Regions from separate parts of the Blautia sp. AM47-4 genome, predicted to be linked through region 2. Evidence: predicted binding sites of a transcription regulator. Region 2 holds the regulator's gene; the other holds the start of a gene.

Region 1 (15,617 bases), on a different contig from region 2:
GGAAGTAGACGGTCTACACGAAAAAGGAGTACAGGAACTGGAAAGAATTTCCGGTTTTACCTCCGAGGAAGCAAAAGAGTATCTGTTAAAATCTGTGGAAGACGAAGTAAAAATCGACACAGCAAAGCTCTACAAAGAGCTGGAGAGCAGAGCGAAAGAAGAAGCAGGCCGCAAGGCAAAAGAGTATGTGGTAACAGCGATTCAGAAATGTGCCGTTGACCATGTATCCGAAAGTACAATTTCTGTTGTACAGCTTCCAAGCGATGAGATGAAAGGCCGTATCATCGGCCGTGAAGGACGAAACATCCGTACCCTCGAAACCATGACAGGTGTAGATCTGATCATCGACGATACACCGGAAGCCGTCGTTCTTTCCTCATTCGATCCGATTCGCCGTGAGGTGGCAAGAATTGCTCTGGAAAAACTGATCGTAGACGGAAGAATCCATCCGGCCCGCATCGAAGAGATGGTAGAAAAGGCCCGCAAAGAAGTAGAACAGAATATTCGCGAGGAAGGCGAGGCAGCCGCACTGGAAGTCGGTGTACACGGACTTCATCCGGAGCTGATCCGTCTCCTTGGAAGAATGAAATTCCGTTCCAGCTACGGACAGAATGCATTAAAGCATTCGATCGAGGTAGCACAGCTTTCCGGTCTCCTCGCAGGAGAGGTAGGATGCGATGTCCGCATGGCAAAACGTGCCGGACTGCTTCATGATATCGGTAAATCCATCGACCATGAGGTAGAAGGATCTCACATTCAGATCGGTGCAGATCTCTGCAAAAAGTACAAAGAATCTCAGATTGTGATCAACACAGTAGAATCACATCACGGGGATGTAGAGCCCCAGTCTCTGATTGCATGTATCGTTCAGGCAGCGGATGCAATTTCCGCAGCAAGACCGGGTGCAAGAAGAGAAACACTCGAAACATATACCAACAGATTAAAACAGTTGGAAGACATCACGAATTCGTTCAAGGGTGTCGAAAAATCTTTTGCTATTCAGGCTGGTAGAGAAGTCCGCATCATGGTTGTTCCTGAGCAGGTATCCGATTCTGAAATGGTACTGCTCGCAAGGGATATCTCGAAACAGATCGAAGCTGAACTGGAATACCCGGGACAGATCAAGGTCAATGTTATCCGCGAGAGCCGTGTAACGGATTACGCGAAATAAAAGACTTTCTACGAAATAATTTAATAACGAAATCAAAAAGAGGCTGTGGACATGAGCAATCATGTTCCACAGCCTTTTCAGTGTGTATAAGAACAGTAAGTTTCAAAAGAATTTATACGTGCCGTATCCGGTTCGAGCGCATTTTCTGAGGTGTAGAGCCATACAGCTTTTTGAAGGTCCGCATAAAAATTTTGTAATTCGACAGCCCGTTTTTCTCCATCAGTACCGTGATCGTTTCGTCGGAATTCTGTAAATCTTCGTACAGGTGCATCGTGCGCACATCGTTCAGATATTCGAGAAAGGTCTGTCCGGTATACTTTTTAAAGAGCCGGCAGAAATACTCCTTCGAGAGCGCCAGGGAATCCGCGGCTGTTTCGAGGCTTAACGGTTCCGGGTAATGCACTTTCACCCAGTTCATAACGTGTGTCACGCGCTGCAGATCGCGCTGTGAACCCGTGAGGGATGCCGAAGGGATCTGGTGGGAATACGACCGGCAGAGATGGTACAGAAATTCGTACAGTCGTGAGGTAAAGAGAAGCTGGTATGAATCGGAAGGATTCTGCCGGATCTCGTTCATCTCCGAGAGCAGTGCGCGGAGCGGAGCCGGCTGTTCCGAGTAGGGAATGATCGTGTCGAAACGCATCGTATCAAAGTCCGGCAGATATTGGCGCATCTGGCTTGCGGAAATCTGCAGCAGAAGATATGTACAGGTGTTGGAGCGCGTCATATGGAGGTCGCCGGAGTTGATGATAATCAGATCGCCCTCGTTTAACCGATACTCCGTTGCCTGGACAATCGCGGAAAACTGTCCCCTGATCAGATAGAGAATTTCCACATATTCGTGCCAGTGCGCCGGAAAAACAAAAGCGGGCGCATCCTGCAGCTCAAAACGGACGTGCAGCAGATCGGTTTCGTGTATTGTTTCGTAAAAGCAGGATTCCATAAGTACCTCCAGGATGTGATAGAAATATACATCAATTATAATCAAAAAAGATAAGAATATTGTACCAGAAATTGGGCGAAATATCAATATCAACCAGAGAAAGGACAAGAAAGGAACTAGAAGTTACACGAAAAAGGGAAGATAATGGAGACATTAGTACGAAACAAAGTTTGGGAGGAACAAAGACATGAAAGCAAAGGTAAGAACCTTTAACGGAACTACATCTCCGGAAGTAACCCAGCGTGAAACAGATCACCGCAAACTTGCCCGCGAGGCAGCAGCAGAGGGATTCGTTCTTCTGGAAAACAAAGATCATTTCCTGCCGCTGGCAAAGGGCAGCAAGGTAGGTCTTTACGGAGCAGGTGCGATCCGCACCATCAAAGGAGGCACCGGTTCCGGCGATGTCAATGAGCGTGACAGCGTTAATATTTTCCAGGGCATGAAAAATGCAGGCTACGACGTAACAAGCAGTGAATGGCTGGAGGATTACGATAAACTCTACGTACAGGCAAGACTGGACTGGAAAAATGAGATTTTCACAAAATTGAACGGAGACGACACAAAATTCTTTGATGCGTACTCTGCAACCCCGTTCTTTATGCCATCCGGAAACCCAATCGATGAAGAGAAAGCAGCAGCCGACGGTGCAGACACCGCATTCTTCGTTCTGGCACGTATCGCAGGAGAGAACAAAGACCGTTTTGATACGGAGGGTGACTACTTTATCTCCAAAGAAGAGAAAGCTATTCTGGCACAGGTTTCCAGATGCTATAAAAACGTTGTTCTTGTTATCAACACCGGCGGCCTGATGGATCTGGCATTCGTAGAAGAATTTGACAATATCCGCTCTATTTTACAGTACGTACAGGCAGGCCAGGAAGGCGGAAATGCATTTGCTGATGTTGTAAGCGGCGATGTAACCCCATCCGGAAAAATGACAGATACCTGGGCAAAAGATTACTATGATTATCCGGGTGCAGAGGTTTACAGCTACAAGAGCGGCGACCTCATGAAAGAAAAATACGAAGAGGGTATCTTCGTTGGATACCGTTACTTCGATACCTTTGAAGTACCAGTCCGTTACTCCTTCGGTTACGGTATGTCCTACACCGATTTCGAGATCAGAACCGATGACATCAAAGTAAGCGGCCGCGGTATGATGAATCCGAAAGTAAGCGTGACTGTTACCGTCACCAACACCGGCGATACTTATGCAGGAAAAGAAGTTGTACAGATCTACGCTTCCTGCCCGCAGGGCAGACTGGTGAAAGAGTTCCGCCGTCTGGCAGGCTTTGGAAAAACAAAACTGCTGGCTCCGAAGGAATCCCAGACCATGACCATCACCTTCCCGCTGTATCAGCTGACTTCCTATGAGGAGGAAAGCGCATCCTGGATTCTGGAGCCGGGCATGTATGGTATCTGGATTGGAAATGATCTGAATACATCTGTTCTCTCCGGCGCGCTGGAGCTGGACGAGAAAGCAGTCATGACAGCGTGTGAAAATATCTGCCCGCTGAAAGAGGAATTGAATGAGATTGTTCCTGATGCAGAAAAAGTTCAGGCAAGAGAGGCTGTATGGCAGAAGGAAGTAAAAGAAAAGAGAATGAGCGTGATCGAGCTTAAAGCATCTGAGATCCCAACTGAGAAAGTAGATTACCAGCGGTACCGGAAGAGCTTCCTGGAAAAGCAGGAAAGATTGTGGAATCCCTTTCTGTGGATCAGCTGGCACTCCTTGCAACCGGTGATCCGGGAAGAGCACAGGGCAACGCGCTTGGCTCCGCAGGAATTTCTGTTCCGGGAGCAGCAGCGGAGACATCCCCGTGTGCTTCGGAGGAGCCGTGGAATGTAACCACGATTGCTCTGGTCGACGGACCTGCAGGTCTTCGTCTGAAGAGAGAATACCAGGTAGACAACGGAGAGATCGTAGCGAGCGATTTCCTGGCGGCACTGGAAGGCGGATTCTTCAGCAAACCGCAGGAAAAACGCGGAACAACCTATTATCAGTTCTGTACCGCAATTCCGGTTGGAACACTTCTGGCACAGAGCTGGGATGTAGAACTGATCAAGAGAGTCGGCGAGATGATCGGCCATGAGATGGAGCTGTTCAACGTAACACTGTGGCTGGCACCTGGCATGAACATCCACAGAAATCCGCTCTGCGGAAGAAACTTTGAATATTATTCCGAGGATCCGCTGCTTGCCGGTATGATGGCGGCTGCTATGACGCTCGGTGTACAGAAGGTACCGGGCTGCGGAACCACGATCAAACACTTCGCATGCAACAATCAGGAGGATAACCGTATGGGCTCCGATTCCATCCTGTCCGAGCGTGCACTGCGTGAGATCTATCTGAAAGGCTTTGAAATCGCAGTCAAAGATGCACAGCCGATGTCCATTATGACATCTTACAACCTGATCAATGGTGTGCACGCTGCAAACTGCTACGATACCTGCACGAAAGCAGCGAGAGATGAGTGGGGATTTGCAGGAGCTATCATGACCGACTGGACAACCACCAACGTACAGATCCAGGGCGAGTGTACGGCAGCGGGCTGCATGAGAGCCGGAAATGACATGGTAATGCCGGGTCTGCCGGAGGATCACGAGAACATCAAAAAAGAACTTGCAGATGGAACTCTGACGATGGCAGAACTGAAACGCTGCATCTATAACACGGTAAATATCGTACTGCAGTCCAATATGTACGAGGGCGCAGTCAGCTACCTTGATCAGTTCGATGATCTGGATACCTATCTTGTCGTGAAATAAAAGAAGTGAAAAATATCTTATGGGGATATACAAAAAGCAGGGTTTGAAATGAACGGACATTTCGGTGCGTGAGACATTGGGGGACCCTGAAAAGAGGAAAGAAGTGCCATTCGCAGATGGGGGTCTGCGGAGCAGGCACTTCTTTTACGTATATTGTCTATGAACCGTGAATACATTGACAGTAAGGCAGAAAATAAGGAGGCGCAAAAAGCAAATGAGAGAACGGGATGAGAATGCATATATTCGTTTTTTTTGCCCTCTGGTTTGCGGCCGGTATGACTCTCGGTGTACTGCTGCTGCTTGCGGCATCCCACACGGGAATGAAGGAGGGAAATAGCGTCCGCCTCTTTCAGGCGGAGGCGTTTTTTGGAAGAAAAATTTCCGCAAAGGCCTGCTTTTCCTATCTTCTAAAGGTACGGTTAGCACCGGCATTTGCGGGACTTCTCTTTGGATTGACGGCAATCGGTGCGTATTTTGCCACTGCTGCCGTTTGGGCATATGGTTTTCTGTGTGGCGTCTTTCTCTCGGCTGCCTATCTGCAGAACGGAATGGCAGGTCTTTTATTCTTTTTTCTGGCTCTTTTTCCGCAGATTTTCCTCTACCTTGCCGCGTTATTTCTGATGGCTGCTGCGTGCAGCCGGATGGCAGAGACGAATCACCTTGCCGGCGGCATACAGAAAAAGGAATATTTTTGCTTCGGCGTGCGCTACTTCTTTGCACTGATCCTGCTTCTGTGGGGTATTCTGCTTGAGAGTTATGTCAATCCGTGGTTTCTTGCGAAAATCCTGTAAAAACGGTCGGAAAAGGGAATTGCATTTTTGAAAAAACGTGTATATAATTAAAAGCATTGTTACCCTTTATCGGGCAGTGAGAGGGAGAAAAAAGCAAAAAGGAAAAAAGCTATGCAGGAAACGATACAGTCATTTACGGACTATCTACAGACGGAAAAGAAAGCGTCAAAAAATACAGAAGTCTCCTATCAGCGCGATCTTCGAAAGCTGGCAGTTTTTTTGAAGGAGCACGGAATAGAAAAACCGGAGCAGATGAATGCAACGGTTTTAAATTCTTATTTATTATATCTGGAGCGGGAACACTTCTCCCCGGCAACGATCTCGCGCAGCATTGCGGCGATTCATATGTTTTGCCAATATGCATGTCAGGAGGGAAAAATGGTATCTGACCCGTCGAAAGCGTTGCAGCCACCGAGGGTTGAGCGAAAAATGCCGGAGATCCTTTCCATCGCAGAGGTCGATCTGCTGCTTCGCCAGCCCAAAACCGACACGCCAAAGGGGATCCGCGACAAAGCAATGCTGGAAATGCTGTATGCGACCGGTATCCGCGTCAGTGAGCTGATCCATTTGAAGATACAGGATGTCAACCTTATGATGGGCTACATCACCTGCCGCGATGAAAAGGAGCGGATCGTTCCGTTCGGCGGACCGGCGAAAAAGGCGTTGGAGCAGTATCTGGGGAGTGCGCGCGCAGCCCTGATGCATGGACGGGATGATGATGTATTGTTTGTCAACTGCTCCGGAGGTCCGATGAGCCGTCAGGGATTCTGGAAAATTCTGAAATCCTATGCGAAATCCGCAGGCATTACGGCGGATATTACGCCGCATACCCTGCGTCATTCGTTTGCAACCCATCTGCTGCAAAACGGTGCGGACTTAAAGAGTGTCCAGGAGATGATGGGACACGCCGATATTTCGACGACGCAGATGTATCTCCACCTTGGTGTGAATAAAATCAGGGATGTGTACCGGAAGGCACATCCGAGAAAGTAAAGGTGGAACAGAAAAGTAAAACGATAGAAAAACCTCCGCCGCAGACTGGTGAAAAACTGCAGCGAAGGTTTTTGATGTTTTTAGGGTGTTGAGAAAATTTAGCACTCCTCAGCGATATCATAAATCAGGCGTTCGGTCTGATCCCAGCCAAGGCACGGGTCAGTGATGGATTTACCATAGACATGATTTCCGCATCCGATTTTCTGATTGCCAGGCTCCAGATAGCTTTCGATCATAACACCTTTTACGAGACTTTCGATATCCTTGTTGCATCGTCTTGTGTGCAGAACGTCTTTGACGATACGGATCTGCTGCTCGTATTTCTTTCCGGAGTTGGAATGGTTGGCATCGATGATGGTAGCCGGGTTTACGAGATGTGTTTCGTTGTATTTCTCCAGCAGAAGCTGAATGTCCTCGTAGTGATAGTTCGGCACGGAGTTGCCGTGCTTGTTGGTCGCACCGCGGAGAATGGTGTGCGCCAGCGGATTTCCGCTTGTCTTTACCTCCCAGGTACGGTAAATAAAGGAGTGGGAGCCCTGTGCGGCAATGACGGAGTTGATCATAACAGAAAGATCACCGCTGGTCGGGTTTTTCATGCCGGCCGGAATGTCGATGCCGGAAACAGTCAGACGGTGCTCCTGGTTTTCTACGGAACGTGCGCCGACCGCAACATAGGAGAGAATATCGGACAGATAGCTCCAGTTGGACGGATACAGCATTTCGTCTGCAGAAGTCAGATCAGTCTCTTCTACTACACGCATATGCATTTTACGCATGGCGATCAGGCCGTGCAGCAGGTCCGGCTTTCCTTCCGGGTCTGGCTGATGAACGATACCTTTGTAGCCTTCACCTGTGGTACGCGGTTTGTTGGTATACACACGCGGGATGATGATCAGTTTGTCGGATACTTTGTCAGCAACCTTTGCCAGACGGTGATTGTACTCCAGAACAGCGTCTTCGTTGTCTGCGGAGCAAGGTCCTACGATAACAAGAAATTTATCGGAATCCCCGGTAAAGACTTTTGCGATTTCAGCGTCACGCTGTTTTTTGATTTCAGTTGCGCGGGCGCTTAAGGGATATTGTTCCCGGATCTCTGTTGGGGTGGGAAGTTTTCTTACAAATTCAAGGCTCATTTTCGTTCTCCTTTATCTTAGATGCACTTCTTTTCTAGCTGCGGACAGAGGAGCGTTCTTGTGTGCCCCGTCGCAAACTATCTATAAATTATAATACATAACGCGAAGATTGTCGATATTTTTTCGGCGAAAATTCTGTTTCTCTTAAAAAAGATAGAAAAAAGGTATCAATGAACAGCAAATCCGTTTGCAGATTCCCGATGCAGGAACAAAAGTGCCATTGTCATAATGGTAAGTTCACTTGCAAGAATACCATAGAGATAGCCACGGATGCCGAAAACCGGGACGAGAAAAAGAATTGCAAGAATACGAATTACATCTCCGGCAAGGTTCTGGAAAAAAACGAGAGAAGTTTTTCCAAGGCCGTTTAAAATGCTTCCAAGTGTCGTTTCCAGATAGAGAAAAGGACTTAAAAATGAAAGGATACGCAGAAAAACGCCGACTTCTTCGTTTTGAAAAAGGAAACGTCCAAGCCACGGACCGAAAAAGAAAAAGGCAAAAACAGCGGAAGTGCCAAGCAGCACACAGAAAGAAATTGTATAACGGATCGTGTCTGATATTTGCTCCGGCGTACCGTCGGCCTGCTGTTTTGCTACGCCGGGCAGAAGCATGACGGACACCGCGTGGGTGATGGCAGATGGAAAAAAGATCATCGGAAGTGCCATACCGGTGAGAATGCCATACTGCGAGAGCGCTGCTTTCCGGGAAAGACCGAAGGTGACCAGACAGCCGGGGAGCAGAGCACTTTCAATGCTGTGGAGGACATTCAGAAGAATACGGTTCAGCGTAAGCGGAAGATTCAAAACGGCAAGCTCTCGGAAGGTATCGTACCAGAGGGTCTTTTCTTTGAAAAAAACAGAAATCGGGCGGTGTTTCTGAGGGGACCTGCTGTGCGAGACGGACAGGCAGGCCATCAGAAAGAGACACGAAAAGAGTTCGCCGGCGGCAGTACCGAATGCAGCGACAGCGGCAGAGGGGAGGCTTGTGGAAAGACAGAAAAGCCAGGCAAGGTAGGAAGCGCCCATGCGCACGAACTGTTCCAAAAGCTGGCAAAAAGAAGGCAGTGCCGTCTGATTCTGGCCAAGATACCATGCCGAGAGACAGTTGTGGATCCCGGAGGGGAGAATGCCGAGTGATAAAATCCGGAGGAGCAGAATCGTCCGCGGCTCAAAAAGAAGCCGTGTTCCGATAAAATCCGCGCTGAAAAAGAGAAAGATGGAGGCGGAGAAGGAAAGTATCACTACAATGCCGCATCCGGCCGCCAGACAGATCTTTGCCCGTCTGGAATCCTTTTTGGCAAGGTACGATGCGACAAAGCGCGAGAGCACCGTCTGCATGCCGCCTGCGCCAAGGGAGAGCATCAGTGCGTAGAGTGGTGTGGCGAGCTGGTAGATACCAAAGGCTTCCGCACCGATCCGGCGCGACAGGAATATTCTATAGAGAAATCCAAGAATTCTGCAGATGATCCCGGACGCGGTCAGGATCAGTGTGCCAAGAAGAAGCGTGTTCTTTCTTGTGATTTTCAGCATGGGATAGACTCCTTTCACGGCATTGCGCAGATAGTCTAAAATATGCGAAAAAACTCCTTGACAGAACCCCGTGATAGGTGCTATTCTGAGTGAGAAATAAATCCGATTAAAACTGTCGGAATTGGAAAACGACAGCACAGGAAAAAGGAGAACCAGGAATGAAATTATCGACCAAAGGAAGATATGGTCTGCGTGCCATGATCGATCTGGCGAGTCACGAAGAAGAGGGTGCAGTGTCCATTGCCAGCATTTCAGAACGCCAGAATATCTCAGAGAGCTATCTGGAGCAGCTGGTGCGTCCGCTTCGAAAAGCCGGATTCATTGAGAGTGTGCGGGGAGCAGGCGGTGGATATGTACTTGCAAAACCGGCAGATTCCATTTCGGTAGGAGATGTTCTCCGTGTGCTGGAGGGCGGACTCGAGGCAGTCACGTGCTCGGTCAATGAAGGCCTGGGCGGCTGCGATGCGGCCGATTTCTGCGTCACGCGTTTTGTGTGGCAGAGGATCAATGAGGGAATTACGAACGCTGTGGATTCCATCAGCCTCGGAGAGCTGGTTCAGCAGAGCCGGCAATTAGAGAAAAACAGAAACAGCGATAGAAATGACAAGGAGTGAACAACAATGATTTATCTGGACAATGCGGCAACAACAAAAACAGCCCCGGAAGTTGTCGAGGCTATGCTTCCTTATTTCAGCGAATACTACGGAAATCCATCCAGTATTTATGCAATTGCAGGAAAAGCAAAGAAGCCATCACCAAAGGAAGAGAGCAGATCGCAAACGTGCTCGGCGCAAAACCGGAGGAAATTTATTTCACAGCCGGCGGCAGCGAGTCCGATAACTGGGCGTTAAAAGCTACCTTTGAAGCATATAAAAATAAAGGAAACCACATCATCACCACAAAAATCGAGCATCATGCGATTCTTCATACCTGTGAGTATCTGGAAAAAGAGCGCGGTGCGAAAATCACCTATATCGCGTCGATGAGAACGGCGTTGTCAATCTGGATGAACTCGAAGCAGCCATCACACCTGAGACCATTCTGATTTCCGTTATGGCGGCAAACAACGAAATCGGAACGATTCAGCCGATCAAGGAAATCGGAAGAATTGCAAAAGAACACAATATTTTATTTCACACAGATGCCGTACAGGCATTTGGCCAGATCCCGATCAATGTGGATGAGTGCAATATTGATATGCTCAGTTCCAGCGGTCATAAGATTAACGGACCGAAAGGAATCGGCTTCCTTTACATCCGAAAGGGTGTGAAAATCCGCTCCTTCGTACACGGCGGTGCGCAGGAAAGAAAACGCCGTGCCGGAACAGAAAATGTACCGGGCATCGTAGGATATGGAGTTGCGGCAGAGCGTGCGGCAAGAACTATGGCGGAGCGTACCGCAAAAGAAATCGAAGTACGTGATTATCTGATCAACCGTATTTTAACCGAGATTCCGAACTGCCGTCTGAACGGCGATCCGGTAAAACGTCTGCCGAACAACTGCAACATCAGCTTTGAATTCATCGAGGGAGAGTCCCTTCTGATCATGCTGGATATGAAAGGTATCTGCGCATCCAGCGGTTCTGCATGTACTTCCGGATCCCTGGATCCGTCCCATGTACTGCTGGCCATCGGACTGCCGCACGAGAAAGCACACGGTTCCTTACGTCTGACTTTAAGTGAGGAGATCACAAAAGAGGACGTTGATTTTGTTGTAGAGCAGATTAAAGCGATCGTAGACCGTCTGCGCAGCATGTCCCCGCTGTATGAGGATTACATCAAAAAACAGCAGGGTAAATAAGTTTAAAAAAATAAGACAGTCCATCCAGAAAGCCGGTACAGAAAAATTCAGGTAAAAGCTGTGCCGGAGGAGGACTGCTTTGAAATAGTTCAGGAGGAAGAATAACAATGTACAGTGAAAAAGTAATGGATCATTTCCAGCATCCGAGAAATGTAGGAGAAATTGAGAACGCAAGCGGTGTAGGTACCGTTGGAAATGCAAAATGCGGCGATATCATGAGAATGTATCTTGACATCGACGATAACGGCATCATTCAGGACTGCAAATTCAAAACCTTCGGCTGCGGCGCCGCAGTTGCAACCAGCAGTATGGCAACCGAGCTGGTAAAAGGAAAAACCATCCAGGAAGCTCTGGAAGTAACCAACAAAGCTGTTATGGAAGCACTCGACGGACTTCCGCCGGTCAAAGTTCACTGTTCTCTGCTTGCAGAAGAAGCAATTCACGCTGCACTCTGGGATTACGCAGAGAAACACCACATCAAGATCGAGGTCTTGCAAAACCGAAGTCTGATATCAGCGAGGGCGAGGAAGAGGAAGAATACTAAGTATGGGAAAAAAGAAAGTAGTCGTTGGAATGTCCGGCGGCGTAGATTCCTCGGTGGCAGCGTATCTCCTGAAAAAAGCAGGATACGATGTCATCGGGGTGACCATGCAGATCTGGCAGGATGAGGCCGAGACAGTCCAGGAGGAAAACGGGGGCTGTTGCGGCCTCTCTGCTGTTGATGATGCAAGGCGCGTGGCACAGGTGCTGGACATTCCGTATTATGTCATGAACTTCAAAAAAGAGTTCCGTGAGAACGTCATGGACTATTTCACGAACGAATATCTCTGCGGCAGAACACCGAACCCGTGTATCGCCTGCAACCGCTATGTGAAATGGGAAGCGTTGCTTCAGCGCAGTCTTTCCATTGGAGCGGACTACATTGCGACCGGACATTATGCAAGAATCGAACAGCTTGCCAATGGACGGTATGCGATTGCAAATTCGGTAACAGCGGCAAAAGACCAGACGTATGCACTGTATAATCTGACCCAGGAGCAGCTTTCGCATACGCTGATGCCGGTCGGAGACTACACAAAAGATCAGATTCGTGAGATTGCAGCAAAAATCGGTCTTCCGGTAGCAAAAAAGAAGGATTCCCAGGAAATCTGCTTCGTGCCGGATCAGGATTACGCTTCCTTTATCCAGAACGAGACAGGAATCGTGGCACCGAAAGGCAATTTCGTGAATACAAAGGGTGAAATCCTCGGTACCCATGAGGGGATTACCCATTACACCGTAGGACAGCGCCGCGGACTCGGCCTTCCGATGGGACACCGCGTGTTCGTACTGGAAATCCGTCCGGAGACGAACGAGGTTGTGGTCGGCGAAAATGAAGAGGTTTTCGCAAAAGTAGTAAAAGCAAACAAAGTAAACTATATGGCAATTCCGCCGCTGGAACTTGGAGAAGAGCTCTCCTGCACCGCAAAAATCCGGTACGGGCACAAAGGCTCCCCGTGCGTGATCAAACGGACCGGGGAAGATGAGATTACCTGTACCTTCCCGGACGGCGTGCGTGCTCCGACACCGGGACAGGCTGTTGTCTTCTACGTGGACGGCTGTGTCGGCGGAGGCGGAACGATTACGGAGGCCGAAAGATGAAAATAGCGGACTGTCATATGCACAGTTTCTTTTCAAGTGACAGCGAAGCACCAACAGAAGAGATGGTAAAACGGGCAGTCGAGCTGGGACTTCCGGCAATCTGCCTGACGGATCACTACGATATGGATTACAGTACCGGCGAGTTCCAGCTCGATACACCGGCATATGCGGCAAAAATCCGGGAACTGCAGGAAAAATACCACGACAGAATTGATATCCGATTCGGCGTGGAACTGGGACTGCAGCTCCACTTAAAAGAACGGATGGAAGAGTATGTAAATGCGTGGCCGTTCGACTACGTGATCGGCTCCATGCATGTCATTGACGGAAAAGACCCCTATTATGAGGATGCTTTCCCGGACTGGACAGCAGAAGAGCTGTACCGGGCGTATTTTCGGGCTACAGCAGAAAATATCCGGTTCTTCCACAATTTCCAGACGCTTGGTCATCTGGATTATGTGGTACGCTACTGCAGAGAAAAGGGAAAAGATTACAGCTACCGCGCATTTACGGACGAGATCGATACCATTTTAAAAGAGCTGATTCAGTACGATATCGCGCTGGAAATCAACACCGGCGGCTACAAGGCAGGCCTTGGCGTGCCGAATCCGACGCCGGATGTCATCAGAAGATACCGGGAACTGGGCGGCGAAAAGATCACCTTCGGTGCCGATGCCCACAAACCGGAACATATAGCGTTTCATTTCGCGGACGCGGCAGCTATCGCGCAGGAAGCCGGATTCCGGTACTACGTGCGGTTTAAAGAGAAAAAGCCGGAATATCTGCCGATCCAATAGAAAACACGCAGGAAAAGCCGGAAAAAGCCCCAGAAAGGCTGGATTCCGGCTCTTTCTGCAATAGACGGATCTTTCGAAATTTTGCAGAAATACGGATTGGCATCCGGCTTCTTCACAAATTTTAGAAATAATTTCGTATTTTCTTGAAAATAGAACTTGAATTTTCCGACGAAATTAGGTATTATACAGATAAGGTTGATGTTTCTTTAACAAAGTACAGAGACTCAAAATTAAAATTCACTTTTTAGGAGGAATTGAAAATCATGGCAGTAAAAGTAGCAATCAATGGTTTTGGCCGTATCGGACGTCTTGCATTCAGACAGATGTTTGGAGCAGAAGGTTATGAAGTAGTAGCAATCAACGATTTAACATCCCCGAAGATGTTAGCTCATCTGTTAAAATATGACTCTTCTCAGGGAAAATATGCTCTGGCTGATACCGTAACATCCGATGAAGATTCCATCACAGTAGATGGCAAAAACATCAAAATCTATGCTTTCCCGGATGCTAACAACTGCCCATGGGGAGAGCTTGGCGTAGACGTAGTTCTGGAGTGCTCCGGATTCTACACCTCCAAAGCAAAAGCTCAGGCACACATCAATGCAGGCGCTCGTAAAGTAGTTATCTCCGCTCCGGCTGGTAACGACCTTCCGACCATCGTTTACAATGTAAACCATGAGACCCTGACAGCAGACGACAACATCATCTCCGCTGCATCCTGCACCACAAACTGCCTTGCACCTATGGCAAAAGCTCTGAACGAACTGGCTCCGATCAAATCCGGTATCATGGTTACTATCCATGCTTACACTGGAGATCAGATGACTCTGGACGGACCGCAGAGAAAAGGCGATCTGAGAAGATCCCGTGCAGCTGCAGTTAACATCGTTCCAAACAGCACCGGTGCTGCAAAAGCAATCGGCCTTGTTATTCCGGAACTGAACGGCAAACTGATCGGTTCTGCACAGCGTGTTCCAACCCCAACCGGTTCTACCACAATCCTTACAGCAGTTGTAGAAGGAACTGTAACTGTTGACGAGATCAACGCAAAAATGAAAGCATCTGCAACCGAGTCCTTCGGATACAACACAGATGAAATCGTATCCAGCGACATCGTTGGTATGAGATATGGTTCTCTGTTCGATGCAACTCAGACCATGGTTCTTCCGCTGGACAACGGAACAACAGAGGTACAGGTTGTTTCTTGGTATGATAACGAGAACTCCTACACAAGCCAGATGGTTCGTACCATCAAATACTTCAGCGAGTTAGCATAATTTAACAAACTGAACGGCAAAATTTCAGAGCCCAAAGGGTCCGGTCTGTTAAGGACCGGGCCCTTTTTGCGAATGCGGCGGAAAAATACGGCATAAAAACAGCCATTTTCCGTGTGCAAAAATTATAAACTGCATTTTTAAATAAGGACCGCGATGCCGCAAAAACAAAGAAACGGCGCGGCAGATGCAGTTGGATATATGGAGGGAAACGCCCATGTTAAACAAAAAAACCGTAGATGATATCAACGTAAAAGGAAAAAGAGTCCTTGTAAGATGCGACTTCAACGTTCCGCTGATCGATGGAAAAATCACAGATGAGAACCGTCTGGTAGCTGCTCTTCCGACGATCAAAAAACTGATCGCTGACGGCGGAAAAGTAATTCTCTGCTCTCATCTTGGAAAACCGAAAGGAGAACCAAAACCAGAGCTTTCTCTTGCACCGGTTGCAGTTCGCCTTTCCGAGCTTCTCGGACAGGAAGTTAAATTTGCAGCAGATCCTGAGGTTGTAGGACCGAACGCAAAAGCAGCTGTTGAGGCTATGAAAGACGGAGATGTAATCCTTCTGGAGAACACCCGTTATCGTGCAGAAGAGACCAAAAACGGTGAGGAGTTCAGCAAAGAACTGGCTTCCCTGTGCGACGTATTCGTAAATGATGCATTCGGAACCGCACATCGTGCTCATTGCTCCAATGTTGGTGTTACTAAATATGTTGACACTGCAGTTGTTGGTTATCTGATGGAGAAAGAGATCGCATTCCTTGGAAATGCTGTCA
Region 2 (15,617 bases):
GAGTTCTTTGTGAATTGGAAAAAGTGGATATGGACGCAGAACTTTTGTACAGACCATTTGGTACGTTAAGCTTTGGGGAGCGGACCAGGGTCATGCTTGCAGTCCTTTTTTCCGGTGAAAATGATTTTCTGCTGATCGATGAACCCACCAACCATTTGGATCAGGACGCCAGAGAGATTATCAAAAAATATCTGGCGTCAAAAAAAGGATTTATTCTGGTATCCCACGACAGGGATCTGCTGGACGCCTGTATCGATCATGTGCTGGTTTTAAACCGGGCCTCGATCGAAGTGCAGAGCGGCAATTTTTCCAGCTGGTGGGAAAATAAGGAAAAAGCAGACAACTTCGCCAGAATGGAACATGAAAAACATGTAAAAGAAATTGGAAAACTAAAGGCAGCCGCCGACCGTTCTTCGCGCTGGGCAGAAAAAAATGAAAATACCAAGATTGGGTATGATCCAGCCAAAGAACATGACAGATCGATATCGACACGATCGTATATCGGAGCAAAGACGAAGAAAATGCAGTCGCGCGTCAAAGCGTACGAGGAGAGAATGGACCGGGAGATCGAGAAAAAGGAAGGGCTGTTAAAAGATATCGAAACGGTAAAAGATTTAAAGATTATGCCGCTTTCCCATTACAAAGAACGGCTGATCGAATGCAGGGATTTTTCCTTAAAATATCGGGATGGAAAAGAACATGTGATCACCGGATTGAATTTTGAACTGAAACAAGGAGACCGTGTTTTTCTGAAAGGAAAAAATGGCTGTGGAAAATCCAGCCTGATCAAGTATATTCTGACGCAGAACCTGCAAAATTCTTCCAATGGCGGAATCGAAAAGCGGAAAATTACGATGTCCGGATGCGAAAATCTTTCCGGCGAAAATATAATGGCAACGGGTACCTGTTCGATTGCCTCAAATCTCGTTATTTCCTATATCAACCAGGATACCTCGCATCTGTCCGGAACGCTGAAAGAATTTGCCAAAAAGCAGGAAATTGATGAGCCAATGCTCCTTTCCATGTTGCGCAGCCTGGATCTGGACAGAGAACAGTTTGTAAAAAACATGGAGGAATTTTCCGAGGGACAGAAGAAAAAAGTATTGATTGCTGCCAGCCTTTTAACACCTGCGTATCTCTATCTGTGGGATGAACCGCTGAATTATATTGATGTATTTTCACGGATGCAGATTGAGAAACTGATTGCGCAGTTCCAGCCAACGATGCTGATCGTGGAGCATGATGCAAGGTTTGCCAAAAAGCTGGCAACGAAAGTGGTAGAGCTTTGACCAGAAGAATAAACGGAAAGGTTATGACTGAAAAAAAACGAGACTTCTTATGGAGGTCTCGTTTTGCTATGATTAAAAATAGTAAAAAAAGGAGGAATTCACATTATGACAAAAAGAAAAATAATGCTGATTACGGTTTGCTTTGCTATTTTTGCTATATCGCTTCTGCTATCCAGACAGTTTTTTAAAAGCGCTGGAAAAAGGAATATGGATGTTCCGGCAGCGGGATCTGAACAGATAGAGGATTCAAAGGATACAGAAGAAATGACAGAGCTGGAAGAAACAGAAAGAACAGCAGCATCAGAAGGGGCAGCAGAACCGGAAAAAGTGGAAAATGTTACCATAGGAAGTGAGAAATACCGGGGATTTATCCTGGATTGTGTCCTGCATTCGGAGCAGGAGGGGGATATTCATTATAATGTATATATTCCGGATTCTTATGACGGAACAAAAGAATATGCATTATATGTAACACTGCCCGGCTATCAGGGACTGTACTTTCAAGGTGTGGGGGAAAATATCAGGACAGAGGATTTTGGTTTTGAGGCACAAAAATACAATTCGGAGATAATTATCGTAGCACCGCAGTTAAATGACTGGGGTGAGACATCCGCGGATCAGGCAATCGAGCTGACGTAGTATCTTCTTGAGAATTATAAGATCAATCCGGAAAAGTATATAGTAACGGCTATTCCGGCGGAGGAGAAACGCTGGCGCTGATCCTGGGAAAAAAGCCGGAACTGTTTACTGCAGCGCTCATGTGCAGCTCCAAATGGGATGGAGTATATGAACCGGTGACAGAGGCAAAAACACCGGTCTATTTTGTGATTGGCGAAAGTGATGAATATTATGGATCAGAACCGTTTAAAGAAGCGTATCAGATTTTATATGAGCTGTATGCAGAGCAGGGTTTAGCAAAATCCGAAATAGACAATTTGCTGGTACTGGATATAAAAGAGAAAAATTACTTTGCAGGAACGAAAGTGACTTATCAGCACGGAGGCGGTTATCTGTTCTGTCGGGATGAAAAAATTATGGGATGGCTGTTTGGACATTAAGAGTCATGGAAAAATATATTGCAAAATTCCAAAGAAGTCTATAGTATGATAGTAGAGCGCGTTTGAAAAATCATTTCCGCATTCTGTGCGTTCCATTTTGCGGTATGTTTCACTCTTTTGCCGGCATGATGGCAGCAAAAAGATAAAATAAAAAAGGAGTCGACATGGAAAGAAAAAATCGTGGCATCTTAAAAAACAAGTTATTTTTGTATCTGACAGAATTTTTTTCCGGAATGTCTGTGATGGCGGTAGAACTTGGTGCGAGCAGGCTGCTTGCCCCGTATTTTAGTTCTTCACAGATTGTATGGACGATCATCATCGGAACCATCATGATTGCTATGGCACTGGGAAATATCTATGGAGGCAGAACGGCGGACAAGTCGCCCAATCCGGACAAGCTCTATGGACGTATCATCGTAGCTGCTTTATGGATTGCGTTAATTCCCGTGGTCGGAAAATATATCATTGTTGGCATTTCTGCGGTTCTGATTTTTTCCGTAAATAACAATTTTCTGATCCTGGCTGCGTTTGTGGCCTGTATGGTAATTTTTGTGTTCCCGTTATTTTTACTGGGTACGGTAACTCCGTCGCTGGTCAAATATTCGGTGAGCAATCTGGATGATAACGGAAAAACGGTGGGAACACTGGGAGCATTCAATACGATCGGCAGCATTATTGGTACCTTTGTGCCGACGTTTGTTACGATCCCTGCGGTTGGAACATCGATCACTTTTCTGATCTTTGCGGGAATTTTACTTGCGTTATCCATCGTGTATTTTGTGATGGAAAAGCAGGGAAAAAGAAAGTGATTGCATCGGTACTTATTTTCGCGTTCTGCTGTGGAACAGGTTATTCCGATTCCTTCGCATTCTGGGAAAACAACCTGACATATGAGGGAGAGTCTGTATACAACTATCTTCAGGTGTACGAAAATGATGAGAGAGTAGCATTGTCTACCAATGTTCTGTTTGGCGTACAGTCTGTCTATATGAAGCAGGATGAACTGACCGGAATGTACTATGATTATGCGATGGCGGCGCCGCTTATGCTCAAAGACAAGCCGACAGATCAGATGGATGTGCTGATCCTTGGCATGGGTACGGGAACCTACGCCACACAGTGCAGGAAATATTTTGGGGACATGAATATCGAGGCGTAGAAATTGATGAGAAGATCACGGATCTCTCTCGGAAATATTTCTCACTCTCAGAGGATGTTCCGGTGACTACTTACGATGGAAGAGCGTTTTTAAACGCCTCGCAGAAAGCATATGATGTGATTATGGTTGATGCATATCAGGACATCACAATTCCATTCCAGATGTCCTCGAAAGAGTTCTTTGCGCTGGTGAAATCGCATCTGAAGGACGATGGCGTCATGGTGGTAAATATGAATATGCGAGGAACGAAAGAGGGAAACATCAATCAGTACCTTTCAGATACGATTGGAAGTGTCTTTACTACCGAGGTTATCGTCGATGTGGCGGGATCATCCAACCGGGAACTCTTTGCGTCGGACGATCCGGACATCGGAAAGAATCTGACGAAGCATACAGGCGAACTTACAAATGCAAATCTGAAAAATATGATGCAGGAAGTTGCTTCAAATCTTACAGAATATCAAAAAGGAAATTATATCCTCACAGATGACCAGGCGCCGGTGGAACTGCTTGGCATGCAGGTGATCGATGAATTGATTAAAGATGAGGTCCAATACTATAAAGATATCTATAAAGAACGGGGAATCAAAGGGTTGATGGAGTCTCTCTGATATTTGGGCGCAACATGGAAAAGCGTAAATCATGAAAATCTGGCTTGCGCTTACAAATGGGATTTCGATTTTGGTTATGAGCAAGTAGCGAAAGCGGATTGCGAATATCCGCTTGACTAAAGGAAGAAAGGGAAGGTAAATATAATGAAATTACAATCTATTTTTGACCAGACAGATTTTGTGCATGCAAGCGGCACAAAAGAAGAATTGCAGGTTGCAAATTATTTAAAGGAGCAGTGCGAGACATTAGGAGTCCCGGCAGAACTGGAAAGTTTCCGCGTTGCAATGGGCGAAATCGAAGAGGCACATTTGTATGCAGACGGGATGGGAATTCCATGCAAAGCGCTCACATGCTGCGGAAGCGGAAGCGTGGAAGGCGAACTCTACTATATGCCGGGAACCGATCCGGTTTCCGTTGCCGGTGCAAAAGATAAAATTGTGCTGATGGATACGCAGGGAATCGGATTTTTTGCGTACCAGGATTTGATGAAAGCAGGCGCGAAAGCGATTCTGTTCCAATATGGAAACAGCTATTACCCACATACAGACATTGATCAGAGAGATCTTCGGGAAGCCGTTGTCGGAGAGGAAAAGAAAGTGCTCTGCGCTATGATTCACTCCGCACAGGCAGTAGAACTTGTGAAAAATAAAGTAAAACAGATCCGTCTGGAAATCCGGCAGAAGGAATACGATGGAGAATCCCATAATGTGATTGCAGAATTGCCGGGAAAAAGAGAAGAATGGATCGTTTTAAGCGCGCATTATGATACGACATCGCTTTCGCATGGTGCATATGACAACATGAGCGGATGCGCAGGGCTTCTTGGAATCATGGAGCAGATGAAAGGGAAAGAGCTGAATTATGGTCTTCGGTTTGTATTCTGCGGAAGCGAAGAAAGAGGACTTTTAGGATCAAAAGCGTATGTCAGAGATCATGAAAAAGAACTGAGACAAACAGTACTGAACATCAATCTGGACATGATCGGAACGTATATGGGAAAATTTATCGCCTGTGTATCGGCAGAAGAAAAGCTTACCCATTACATCAGCTATATGGCTGCAGAAGTTGGATTTCCAATTGCGGCAGAAAACGGCGTCTATTCCAGTGATTCCACACCATTTGCCGATCATGGGGTTCCGGCTGTTTCGTTTGCGCGTATTGCCAACGGAAATGTCGCCCCGATTCACTGCCGCTACGATGTCAAAGATGTGATGTCGATGGAGCAGCTGCAAAAAGATATTGATTTCCTGACAGTATTTACCGGAAGATTCGCAAACGCAGCGGTCTGCCCGGTGGCAAGAGAAATACCGGAAACGATTCGGAAACAATTGGATGAATATTTGTTTCGCAAGAGAAAAGAAGCCTGATATACTTCGATCACGGATATGAGCAGCGAGACGAATTGCAAATAGGAAAAAGAACGACAGTGGCAGGAGAGAGAAACCATGAAAAAAATAGAACTGGTAGAAATCAGGCAGGTAAACGATGCCCTTGCAGAAATGGTTGCGCTGTTTCGAGTAGAACTGCGTTCCTATAAAGGAATTGCATCAAAACCGAACGTGGAAGACGGACGGGAAGAAATGAAGGAATACCTTTTAGCAGGATTTCCAGTGTTTGCCGCCACGGTGCATGGCGAATACGCAGGTTATGTTGTCTGTCGTATTGAGAGCGAGGTGGTGTGGGTGGAATCCATCTTTGTCAGAGAAGAGTACCGCCGGCAGGGAGTTGCTGCCGCACTGCATGGCAAGGCAGAAGAAATTGCAGCTTCTTATGGAAACGATACGGTTTACAACTATGTCCATCCCAATAACCACAGGATGATTGAATTTTTGGGAAAGCGTGGTTACACCGTTCTGAATCTAATTGAGATTCGTAAACCGTATCTGAATGAAAAACTGACGCAGACGATTACGGTTGGGGAACATGAATTTGATTATTGAGGGAGTCATTTTCATCCCACAATTCCAGAAAAGCCCGAAGTTCAGACGGAAGGCGCCCCTTGCGCCAGGCAAGCAGGATTTCGGTTGTAAGGTCTGCATCTGTGATGGTGCAGGCCTTTAATTTATGGGTAAGATTCAGCATGGAGGCCGGCAGAAGAGCGATGCCAAGGCCTTTTTCTGCCATTGTCATTGCCGTGCGGGCGTCCTCGCAGGTGAGATAGATATCGCAGAACAGACCCGCCTGCTCGAAAGCGGAGAGCATGTATTTCCGGTAGCGGTTCGACAGAATCAGCGGCTGCTCGGCAAGTTCCGTAAGCGAAAGGGTTTCACGCCCGGCAAAAAGCGGGTGAGAAGGGAGTGCCATGGCGGTGATGCTCTCTTTTAAAAGGGTCTTCGTCTCGCAACCATTTAAAACGATTGGCGTGCGGAGCGTGGTGAGATCCACCATGTGATTTTCGAGCTGGTCTTTTAAAGCAAAGGTAGAACTCGTGGACATCAAAATGGATGTGCGGGTATTTCCGGGAAAATCGCAGGAGATAGTCGGCGAGCAGCGAAACGGTGGATGGCGTCATGCCGATGTGGAGTGTCGCAGACTGACTGGATTTTACGACTTCGCGCCTGGTGAGATCCGCAAGCATCAGAAGCGTTCCTGCCTGTTCATACAGTGTTTTTCCTGCCTCGGTCAGGGTGATTTTCTTTGTACCGCGGATGAGAAGAGGCACCTGAAGCTCTTCCTCCAGCATTTTGATCTGATAACTTAACGGCGGCTGTGTCATATGCAGCACCCGTGCCGCCCCGCTGATGGTTCCCGCGTCCACGATGGCGCGGAAGTATTCGAGTTGTCGAAGTTCCATAAAAATCCTCCTGAAAAAACTATATAAAAATTATTCAATTTCAATATAAAAACAATAATTTACATATAGAATACGCCATGCTATACTGAAAAGCAAGTGAAAAAGAAGGGAATGAGGGAACAAATGAAACGAATTGATTTCGAACATGGAACCGTAACCGGAAACATCTTCGGGGCAGCGCTCCCGATGCTGGTTGCTCAGATTTTGAGTCTGCTGTACAATATTGTAGACCGCGTCTACATCGCGCGGATCCCGGAGGTAGGAACGGCGGCACTCGGTGCAGTCGGTCTGTGCTTTCCGCTGATCGTTATCATCACAGCATTCAGCAACTTGTTTGGAAGCGGCGGCGCTCCGCTGTTTTCGATTGAGAGTGGAAAGAATGATCAAAAAAAGGCGGAACGTATTATGAATACGTCGTATTCCATGGTATGTGTCTGTGCTGTCATACTGATGGTGATCGGCTTTTTGTTTGCTCGTCCACTGCTGTCGCTGTTCGGTGCATCGGCAGATGCGATGGTATACGCGTATCCTTATATGATGATTTATCTGATCGGAACTTTGCCGTCGATGGTGGCAACCGGCATGAACCCGTTCATCAACGCGCAGGGCTATTCGACCGTTGGCATGCTTTCCGTCACGATCGGAGCGGTCGCAAACCTGCTGCTTGACCCGCTGTTTATCTTTGTATTTGGTTTTGGTGTGCAGGGGGCTGCGATTGCAACTGTGATTTCCCAGACACTTTCCGCCGTGTTCGTTCTGTATTTCCTGACCCGGAAATCGGAACTGAAAGTGCGCTTTGTGCGGAAAGATGAAATTTCTGAGTGTGCAGGCTATGCGAAAAATATTGTCAGTCTCGGTACCGCCGGATTTATCATGCAGCTGACCAACAGCCTTGTCACGATCTGCTGCAACAATGTACTTTCTGTGACCGGCGGTGATATTTACATCTCTGTTATGACGATCGTATCGAGCGTGCGTCAGCTCGTCGAGACACCGATCTATGCAATGAATGAGGGAACTTCTCCAATTTTGAGCTATAATTACGGTGCACGCCGTCCGGCCCGCGTGCGCAAGGCGATGTGTGTCATGAGTGCGATGATCCTCGGCTATACCGCAGTGATGTGGAGCGTGATTGTTCTGGCGCCGCATGCGCTGATCGGTATTTTCAGTTCGGATGCGGTACTGACCGCAGATGCGGTTCCGGCTCTGAAGCAGTACTTTGCAGCATTCATTTTCATGGATCTGCAGTACATTGGACAGACCGTATTCAAATCTCTGAATAAAAAGAAACAGGCGATCTTTTTCTCCCTGCTCCGAAAAGTCTTCATTGTTGTACCGCTCACCTATCTGATGCCGTACGTACTCCACATGGGAACGGACGGTGTCTTCCTTGCCGAACCGGTATCAAACGTAATCGGCGGAAGTCTCTGCTTTATCACCATGCTGATTCTGGTTCTGCCGGAATTGAAGCGAATGGAGCAGCAGAAGTAATGTTTTTGAAAAGTTTCTGAAAAAAGGACAGGAAGATCTTTACCGAAACGGTTTTGGCAGATATCTTCCTGTTTTTTATTGCCATACATACAATATGATGCCTCGGACAATCTGATGCGCATTGGAGTCCCGGCGCTCCGCATTCTGGCAGTGGCCTATCTGCTTTCGATTCCAGGCCTGATCTATCAGGCGGCGTTGCAGGGACTTTCCCTTGGAAAAGAAAGTATGTACATATCCATGACACGCCAGGCGATTCTGCCGCTGGTGTTTGCATTTCTTCTCAAAGGATTTGGAAACCTGAATCTGATATGGGGCGCCTTTGTCCTGGCTGAGCTCTGCGGCATCCCGCTTGCAGCAGCTCTCTGGAAACGGAAAGGGGAAAAGCAGATTCAGTTTTAAGTATAGAAAAGAAAAACAAAAAGGCTGTTCTTTGCGAAAGGCAGCCTTTTTTGCATACCATAAGATAAGAATACACAGGGGCTTATGGATGAAAGAGCAGGAAAATCTGACAGGAAAAGGAATTACAGCCGCCGTGCTGGATACAGGGATTTTTCCCCATATGGATTTTGACGGCCGGATTGTAGCCTTCCGGGATCTTGTGTACGGGCGGGAGACGCCTTACGATGACAATGGACACGGAACGCATGTCTGTGGTATCCTTGGCGGAAGTGGAAGAGCGTCCGGCGGAAAATACCAGGGTGCGGCACCGGGATGCCGGTTTGTCGTAGTGAAGATTCTGGACCGAAGGGGAAATGGAAGAAAGCAGGATATCCTCGCGGCGATTGACTGGGTGTGCAAAGAGCGAATAAGACTTAATATCCGCATTTTAAATATTTCAGTGGGAACAACAGAGCAGGAAAAAACGGTGGATGATCTGCTAGTACAGGCGGTGGAGCGCGCCTGGGATGACGGGATCACTGTTGTGACAGCGGCCGGAAATCTGGGGCCCGCTCCGGGCAGTATTACGGCGCCGGGGAACAGCAGAAAAGTGATCACCGTGGGAGCGGGCGATCTGCTGGAGCCAAGAAGAGGAATCTCCGGATGCGGCCCGACACGGGACTGCGTCTGCAAACCGGATCTTGTCGCGCCTGGAAAACGTCTCATTTCCTGCGCGCCTGGAAGAAGCAGGAAGGAATATGTGGTGAAGAGCGGCACCTCGATGGCGGCACCGCGGGTGTCCGGAGCCGTGGCTTTGGCACTTGAACGGGTTCCGGATCTTACAAATGTCCAGGCGAAAATGCTGCTTTGCGAATCGGCGAGAGACCTTGGCCTTCCGCGCAACCGTCAGGGGCATGGGATGCTTCAAACAGACCGTTTTCTGTCTCTTCTGTGAGACACTGTGCGGCAGCATAAAAAAAGAAAAATGAAGGAAAACACCTCTCATCCTGCAAAAATTGTGTGAATTTATGGGAAAATGCCAAAAAATCAGGCGAATTTTGACTTGACAAGCTATAGGATACTTTATACAATAAACGTGAATAGAAAAAGGAGGCCTACTATGGAAAAAATTCAGATGACCACTCCTCTGGTAGAGATGGATGGAGATGAGATGACCAGAATTCTCTGGAAAATGATCAAAGATGAGCTGCTTCTCCCGTTTATTGACCTGAAAACGGAATATTACGATCTGGGACTGGAACACAGAAACGAGACGAACGATCAGGTAACCGTAGATTCCGCAAACGCTACCAAGAAATACGGTGTAGCAGTCAAATGTGCCACCATTACGCCGAATGCAGCGCGTATGACCGAGTACAATCTGAAAGAAATGTGGAAGAGCCCGAACGGAACGATCCGTGCCATGCTCGACGGAACCGTTTTCCGTACCCCGATTGTCGTAAAAGGCATCGAGCCGTGCGTGCGCAACTGGAAAAAACCGATCACGATTGCCCGTCATGCATACGGAGATGTCTATAAAAATGCAGAAATGCGCATTCCGGGACCGGGAAAAGCAGAGCTGGTTTATACGGCTGAGGACGGCACCGAGACAAGAGAGCTGATCCACAACTTCACCGGCGCCGGTGTCATTCAGGGCATGCACAATCTGGATAACTCCATAGAAAGCTTTGCGAGAAGCTGTTTCGAGTACGCACTGTCCACGAAACAGGATCTGTGGTTTGCAAGCAAGGATACGATTTCCAAGAAGTATGATCACCGCTTCAAGGATATCTTCCAGGAGATCTTCGATGCAGAGTACAAAGAGAAATTTGCAGAAGCAGGCATTACCTACTTCTACACTCTGATCGACGACGCCGTTGCCCGCATCATGAAAGCAGAGGGCGGCTTTATCTGGGCCTGCAAGAACTACGACGGCGATGTCATGAGCGACATGGTATCCTCCGCCTTCGGTTCCCTTGCGATGATGACTTCTGTTCTCGTATCCCCGCACGGATATTACGAGTACGAGGCTGCGCACGGAACCGTACAGCGCCACTATTACCGTCACTTAAAAGGTGAGGAGACATCCACCAACTCCGTGGCCACCATTTTTGCATGGACCGGCGCACTCAGAAAACGCGGGGAAATGGATGGAAACGCAGAACTTTCCGCATTTGCAGACCGTCTGGAAAAAGCAACGATCGCAACGATCGAGAGTGGAAAAATGACAAAAGACCTTGCGCTGATCACCACCATGGAAAATCCGACCGTATTAAACAGCCGTGATTTCATCCTGGCCATCCGCGAGGAGCTGGAGAAATAATTAAACGAAGCAAAAAAGAAAGCCGATCCGGCATTCCCGCAAAAAGGGATGCGCCGGACCGGCTTTTTCTGTTTTGAATTTTTCCGGGGAAAACCAGGTCTATTCGGCAAGCTCTTCCCATTTTTCATACAGCTCTTCGAGTTCCGCGGCAATCTCTGCTTTCTCTTTGCTTAATTTCACACACTCTGCCACATTCGTTGCGACTTCCGGTTTCGACATTTCCTCATCAATTTCCGAATCGCGTGTCTCAAGCTCTTCAATTCGTTTCTCCGTCTTTTTCAGCTCGTTTTCTTTCTTGCGGAGACGTGCCTGTTCTTCTTTCTGCGCTTTCCAGTCCAGCTTTGTGGAGGAGGCTTCGGAAGGAGCCGCTGTTTCTTCCGGAGCGGCGGCATCGGCAGCAGGAGCATAGATGCGGGTCAGCTCTTCTTTTTTCTCCAGATAGTAATCGTAATTTCCGATATAGTTGACGAGTGTCTGTCCCGTCAGCTCCAGAATCCGGGTTGCGGTCTGGTTAATAAAATAACGATCGTGGGAGACATATAGCACCGTTCCGGTGTAGTCCTTCAGTGCATTTTCCAGAATCTCTTTAGAGACGATATCGAGGTGGTTGGTCGGCTCGTCGAGGATCAGGAAGTTGGCGTTCGAGAGCATCAGCTTGGCAAGGGAAATTCGTCCGCGCTCACCGCCGCTCAAGGTATGAATCGGTTGGAAGACATCGTCGTTTGTAAACAGGAAGGCGGCCAGCACATTTCGGATTTCGGTGTTTGTCAGATATGGATACGCGTCGGAAATCTCCTGGAAAATGGTCTTTTCCATGTGGAGCACCTGATGCTCCTGATCGTAGTAACCGATCTGTACACGGCTTCCAAGTGTAAAAGAGCCGGCATCCGGGCGGATGACTTCGTTTAAGATCTTTAAGATCGTCGTTTTTCCCGTTCCGTTGTTTCCGATGATTGCCACGCGCTCGCCGCGCTTGATTTCGAAATTCAGATCCTGGAAAAGCGTCTGTCCCGGGAAGGCTTTGGAGAGGTGCTCGACGGTCAGCACATCGTTTCCGCTTGTGATGCGCGGTTCCAGACGGATCCGCATATCGGAGCGTACTTCGGTCGGCTTTTCCAGCACATCCATTTTGTCCAGCATTTTTTCACGGCTCTCGGCGCGTTTGATGGATTTCTCGCGGTTGAAAGATTTCAGCTTTGCAATGACTTCTTCCTGATGGTGGATTTCCTGCTGCTGGTTGACCCAGGCATGGTAAGCGGCTTCACGGAGCATTGCTTTTTTCTGACTGTAGGCGGTATAGTTTCCCTCAAAAGTTGTTACTTTTTTATTGTCCACTTCAACGACTTTTGTGACAACGCGGTCGAGAAAGTAACGGTCATGGGAGACGATCAGGACGGCTCCGCTGTAATTTAAAAGATACGTTTCGAGCCAGGAGATCGAGTCCATATCGAGGTGGTTGGTCGGCTCGTCGAGCAGAATGATGTCCGGTTTGGTAAGCAGCAGTTTACCAAGTGCCACGCGGGTCTTCTGACCGCCGGAGAGGGAGTCCACCTGTTTTTCAAAATCGCTCTCGGAAAAGCCAAGACCTTTTAAAACACCGACGACTTCACTGCGGTACGCGTATCCGTTTTCCAGTTCAAAGGTATGGGAGAGGCGGGTGTAGGTGGAAAGAAGTTCATCCAGCTCTGCACCGGATTTTGTATTCATATCACTTTCCATCTGACGGAGGCGTTCCTCCATATCGATCAGATTCTGTTTCGCGGTCAGCACTTCCTGGTAAATGGAAAGGTGTCCGGTCAGATCCTGATGCTGGGCGAGATAGCCCATCGTCTTTCCTTTGGAGAGGATGACCTCTCCCTCATCGGCCCTCATTTCGCCGATGATGATTTTTAACAGCGTCGATTTTCCAGCACCGTTGATGCCGACCAGTGCGGCTTTTTCGCGTTCTTCTATATGAAAAGATGCATTTTTGATAATTTCCGTTGTCCCGAATGCTTTCGAGATATTCTGACATGCAAGAATCATGTGGTTCCTCCAGATAACATATTTCTGTATTTTGACATAACACACCATCCTTATTATAGAGAGTAATACACAAAATTTCAAGAAATCTTTGACAATTTTCTATCAACCATATATAATATGAATATATGCAGGTGTAAATAAGGAGGAATTTATCTTGGAAGAAAAAGGAATTTCGCGGGCAGTTATCAAAAGACTTCCTAGATATTATCGTTACCTGGGCGAATTGCTGGAGGACGGAGTAGAACGGATCTCTTCCGGTGAGCTGAGCGAGCGGATGAAAGTGACAGCTTCCCAGATTCGCCAGGACTTAAATAATTTCGGCGGCTTTGGCCAGCAGGGGTATGGTTATAACGTGCGGTATCTGTACAGCGAGATTGGAAAAATCTTAGGTCTGGACAGAGTCCACAATATGATTTTTGTCGGAGCCGGAAATCTGGGACAGGCGCTTGCCAATTATGCGGCCTTTGAAAGAAGCGGATTCAAAACGGTCGGTATTTTTGACGTCAACCCGGTATTAAAAGGAATCTCCGTGCGCGGAATTGAAATCCGCATGGCGGACGAGCTTCCGGAATTTATCAAGGAACACCATGTAGAGATTGCGGCTTTGACACTGCCAAAAGCAAAAGCGGTAGAGATGGCAGAGATTCTCGTGGACAACGGTGTAAAAGCAATCTGGAATTTTGCACATACCGATCTAAACTTAAAACTTCCGAAAGATGTGATCGTCGAGAACGTCCATCTTTCCGAAAGTCTGATGCGTCTCTCCTACAATCTGACCAGATATGAGGCGGAGCATCCAAAGAACAATTAAGAAACCAAAACAAAAGCAGGAGAGTCTTCGGGAAACCGGAGACTTTTTCTGTTCACTTTCCGGATAAGGAAGGAAAAGGAGGAAAAGCGATGAAACGGATTCTTACAGCAGCACAGATGAAGCAGGCAGACCGCAATACGATCGAAACCATGGGGGTACCGTCCCTGGTACTGATGGAGCGCGCAGCGCTGTCCTGCGTGGAGGAGCTTCAAAATGGAACATGGGATACAGGAAAAGTCCTTGCTGTGTGCGGTCCCGGAAATAATGGAGGGGACGGTGCGGCAATTGCACGGATTTTAAAGACGAAAGGGGTGGATGCGGAACTGTTCTGTCTTGGAAATCCGGAAAAATACAGTGAAGGCATGAGAGCACAGAAGAAAATTGCGGAAAATTATGGGGTCCGTGAGGTTAAGAATCCGGATTTCCGGGAATATACTGTTATCATAGATGCCATCTTTGGAATTGGCGTATCCCGTCCGCTGGCAGGGGAGTACCGGAGGGCAGTGGAAGCAATCTGCGCAAGCGGTGTTCCTGTTCTTGCCGTGGACATCCCTTCGGGGATCCACACGGATACCGGAGAGGTCCTTGATGCGGCGGTGAAAGCCAGAGCCACGGTGACATTTGCCTGTGCAAAGCCAGGGCTTCTCTTTGATCCCGGAAAACGATATGCCGGAGAGGTCCTGGTCCGTGATATCGGAATCGGCTTTGATGCAGGAGAAGAGGAGACGCCCTGGTACGGTTCAGTGGAAAAAGAAGATCTGGACCGGTTTCTTACCCGCACGCCGATGGGAAATAAGGGAACCTTCGGAAAGGTGCTGGTACTTGCCGGTTCCGGTGCCATGTGCGGAGCCGCTGTTTTGTGTGCCAGGGCAGTCCTTGCATCCGGTGCCGGCATGGTAAAGGTTGTGACAGAGGAAAGAAACCGTACGCCGCTTTTCTGTGCCCTGCCGGAAGCAATGGCGGATTTCTGGAAGGAGGATGAGCCGCTTCCGGAAGAAGCCCTGCTGCAGGATCTCGCCTGGGCGGACGCTGTTGTTGCGGGACCGGGACTTTCCAAAAGCCGGACGGCAAAAGAACTGCTCGTTTTTACGGTGCAGCACACAGAAGTTCCTCTTGTTCTGGATGCAGATGCGCTGAACCTGATTGCAGAAGATGCAGAGATTCTTTCGGGCTGCCGGGCAGAAAAAATTTTAACGCCTCATGTAGGAGAGCTTGCACGGCTGCTGCACATGACCATTGCAGAATGCCAGCGTGACCCGGCAGGAAGCGCCGGAAGGGCAGCCGAAAAATACCAGGCCTGCTGTGTACGAAAGGATTCCGTAACCGTGACAGCAGAGGAAGGGCGTGAGCAGTATTACATAAACACAAGCGGAAGCAGTGCGCTTGCGACGGCGGGAAGCGGCGATGTGCTCGCGGGAATCACAGGCGCCTTTGCAGCAAAACGTCAGTGTGAAAAAAACGAGAAAAAAATCAGCCTTGCCAAAACAGCGGCACTGGCGGCATATGCGCATGGAAAGGCGGGAGAGGCTGCGGAAGAAAAAAGCAGTGCTTCCTATGTAACAGCATCCGAGATTATCAGAGGATTGCAGTCAATCTGAGCAAAGCAGATCAGAATCACGGGTTCCCAAAAAAACTCCGGGCGGACTTTTTTGAAGCGCCGGATGAAATTTGTGAATA

What was found. Region 2 encodes Rex, which represses fermentation and respiration genes when NADH is low (regulators of the CRP and FNR family bind a similar motif). Its sites were predicted from a motif close to ATTGTTAANTANTTAACAAT; they were not measured.
Region 1: gap (type I glyceraldehyde-3-phosphate dehydrogenase) is a predicted target of Rex. The motif match lies at 13,762-13,781, and genes of this name have one in related genera.

The regions. Positions count from the first base shown of each region.
Region 1 covers NZ_QUHY01000006.1:108,535-124,151, forward strand. The annotation lists gene rny (ribonuclease Y) at 1-1,171, shown strand, start outside; gene DW965_RS05985 (helix-turn-helix transcriptional regulator) at 1,284-2,114, opposite strand; gene DW965_RS19790 (glycoside hydrolase family 3 C-terminal domain-containing protein) at 2,302-3,963, shown strand; gene DW965_RS19795 (glycoside hydrolase family 3 protein) at 4,176-4,883, shown strand; gene DW965_RS05995 (stage II sporulation protein M) at 5,111-5,674, shown strand; gene xerD (site-specific tyrosine recombinase XerD) at 5,786-6,667, shown strand; gene DW965_RS06005 (3-deoxy-7-phosphoheptulonate synthase) at 6,766-7,800, opposite strand; gene DW965_RS06010 (polysaccharide biosynthesis protein) at 7,968-9,329, opposite strand; gene DW965_RS06015 (RrF2 family transcriptional regulator) at 9,488-9,943, shown strand; partial or broken gene nifS (cysteine desulfurase NifS) at 9,950-11,129, shown strand; partial or broken gene nifU (Fe-S cluster assembly scaffold protein NifU) at 11,237-11,673, shown strand; gene mnmA (tRNA 2-thiouridine(34) synthase MnmA) at 11,676-12,770, shown strand; gene DW965_RS06035 (histidinol-phosphatase HisJ family protein) at 12,767-13,567, shown strand; gene gap (type I glyceraldehyde-3-phosphate dehydrogenase) at 13,831-14,844, shown strand; gene DW965_RS06045 (phosphoglycerate kinase) at 15,059-15,617, shown strand, end outside.
Region 2 covers NZ_QUHY01000007.1:136,402-152,018, forward strand. The annotation lists gene DW965_RS06930 (ATP-binding cassette domain-containing protein) at 1-1,289, shown strand, start outside; gene DW965_RS19825 (hypothetical protein) at 1,395-1,928, shown strand; gene DW965_RS19830 (hypothetical protein) at 2,084-2,347, shown strand; gene DW965_RS22495 (DUF6783 domain-containing protein) at 2,386-2,460, opposite strand; gene DW965_RS21040 (fused MFS/spermidine synthase) at 2,512-3,156, shown strand; gene DW965_RS21045 (hypothetical protein) at 3,153-3,506, shown strand; gene DW965_RS21050 (fused MFS/spermidine synthase) at 3,467-4,117, shown strand; gene DW965_RS06945 (M28 family metallopeptidase) at 4,262-5,485, shown strand; gene DW965_RS06950 (GNAT family N-acetyltransferase) at 5,564-6,058, shown strand; gene DW965_RS19835 (LysR family transcriptional regulator substrate-binding protein) at 6,027-6,503, opposite strand; gene DW965_RS19840 (LysR family transcriptional regulator) at 6,385-6,912, opposite strand; gene DW965_RS06960 (MATE family efflux transporter) at 7,036-8,403, shown strand; gene DW965_RS06965 (hypothetical protein) at 8,518-8,802, shown strand; gene DW965_RS06970 (S8 family peptidase) at 8,891-9,736, shown strand; gene DW965_RS06975 (NADP-dependent isocitrate dehydrogenase) at 9,902-11,104, shown strand; gene DW965_RS06980 (ABC-F family ATP-binding cassette domain-containing protein) at 11,204-13,129, opposite strand; gene DW965_RS06985 (redox-sensing transcriptional repressor Rex) at 13,284-13,940, shown strand; gene DW965_RS06990 (bifunctional ADP-dependent NAD(P)H-hydrate dehydratase/NAD(P)H-hydrate epimerase) at 14,030-15,538, shown strand; gene DW965_RS20390 (hypothetical protein) at 15,602-15,617, shown strand, end outside.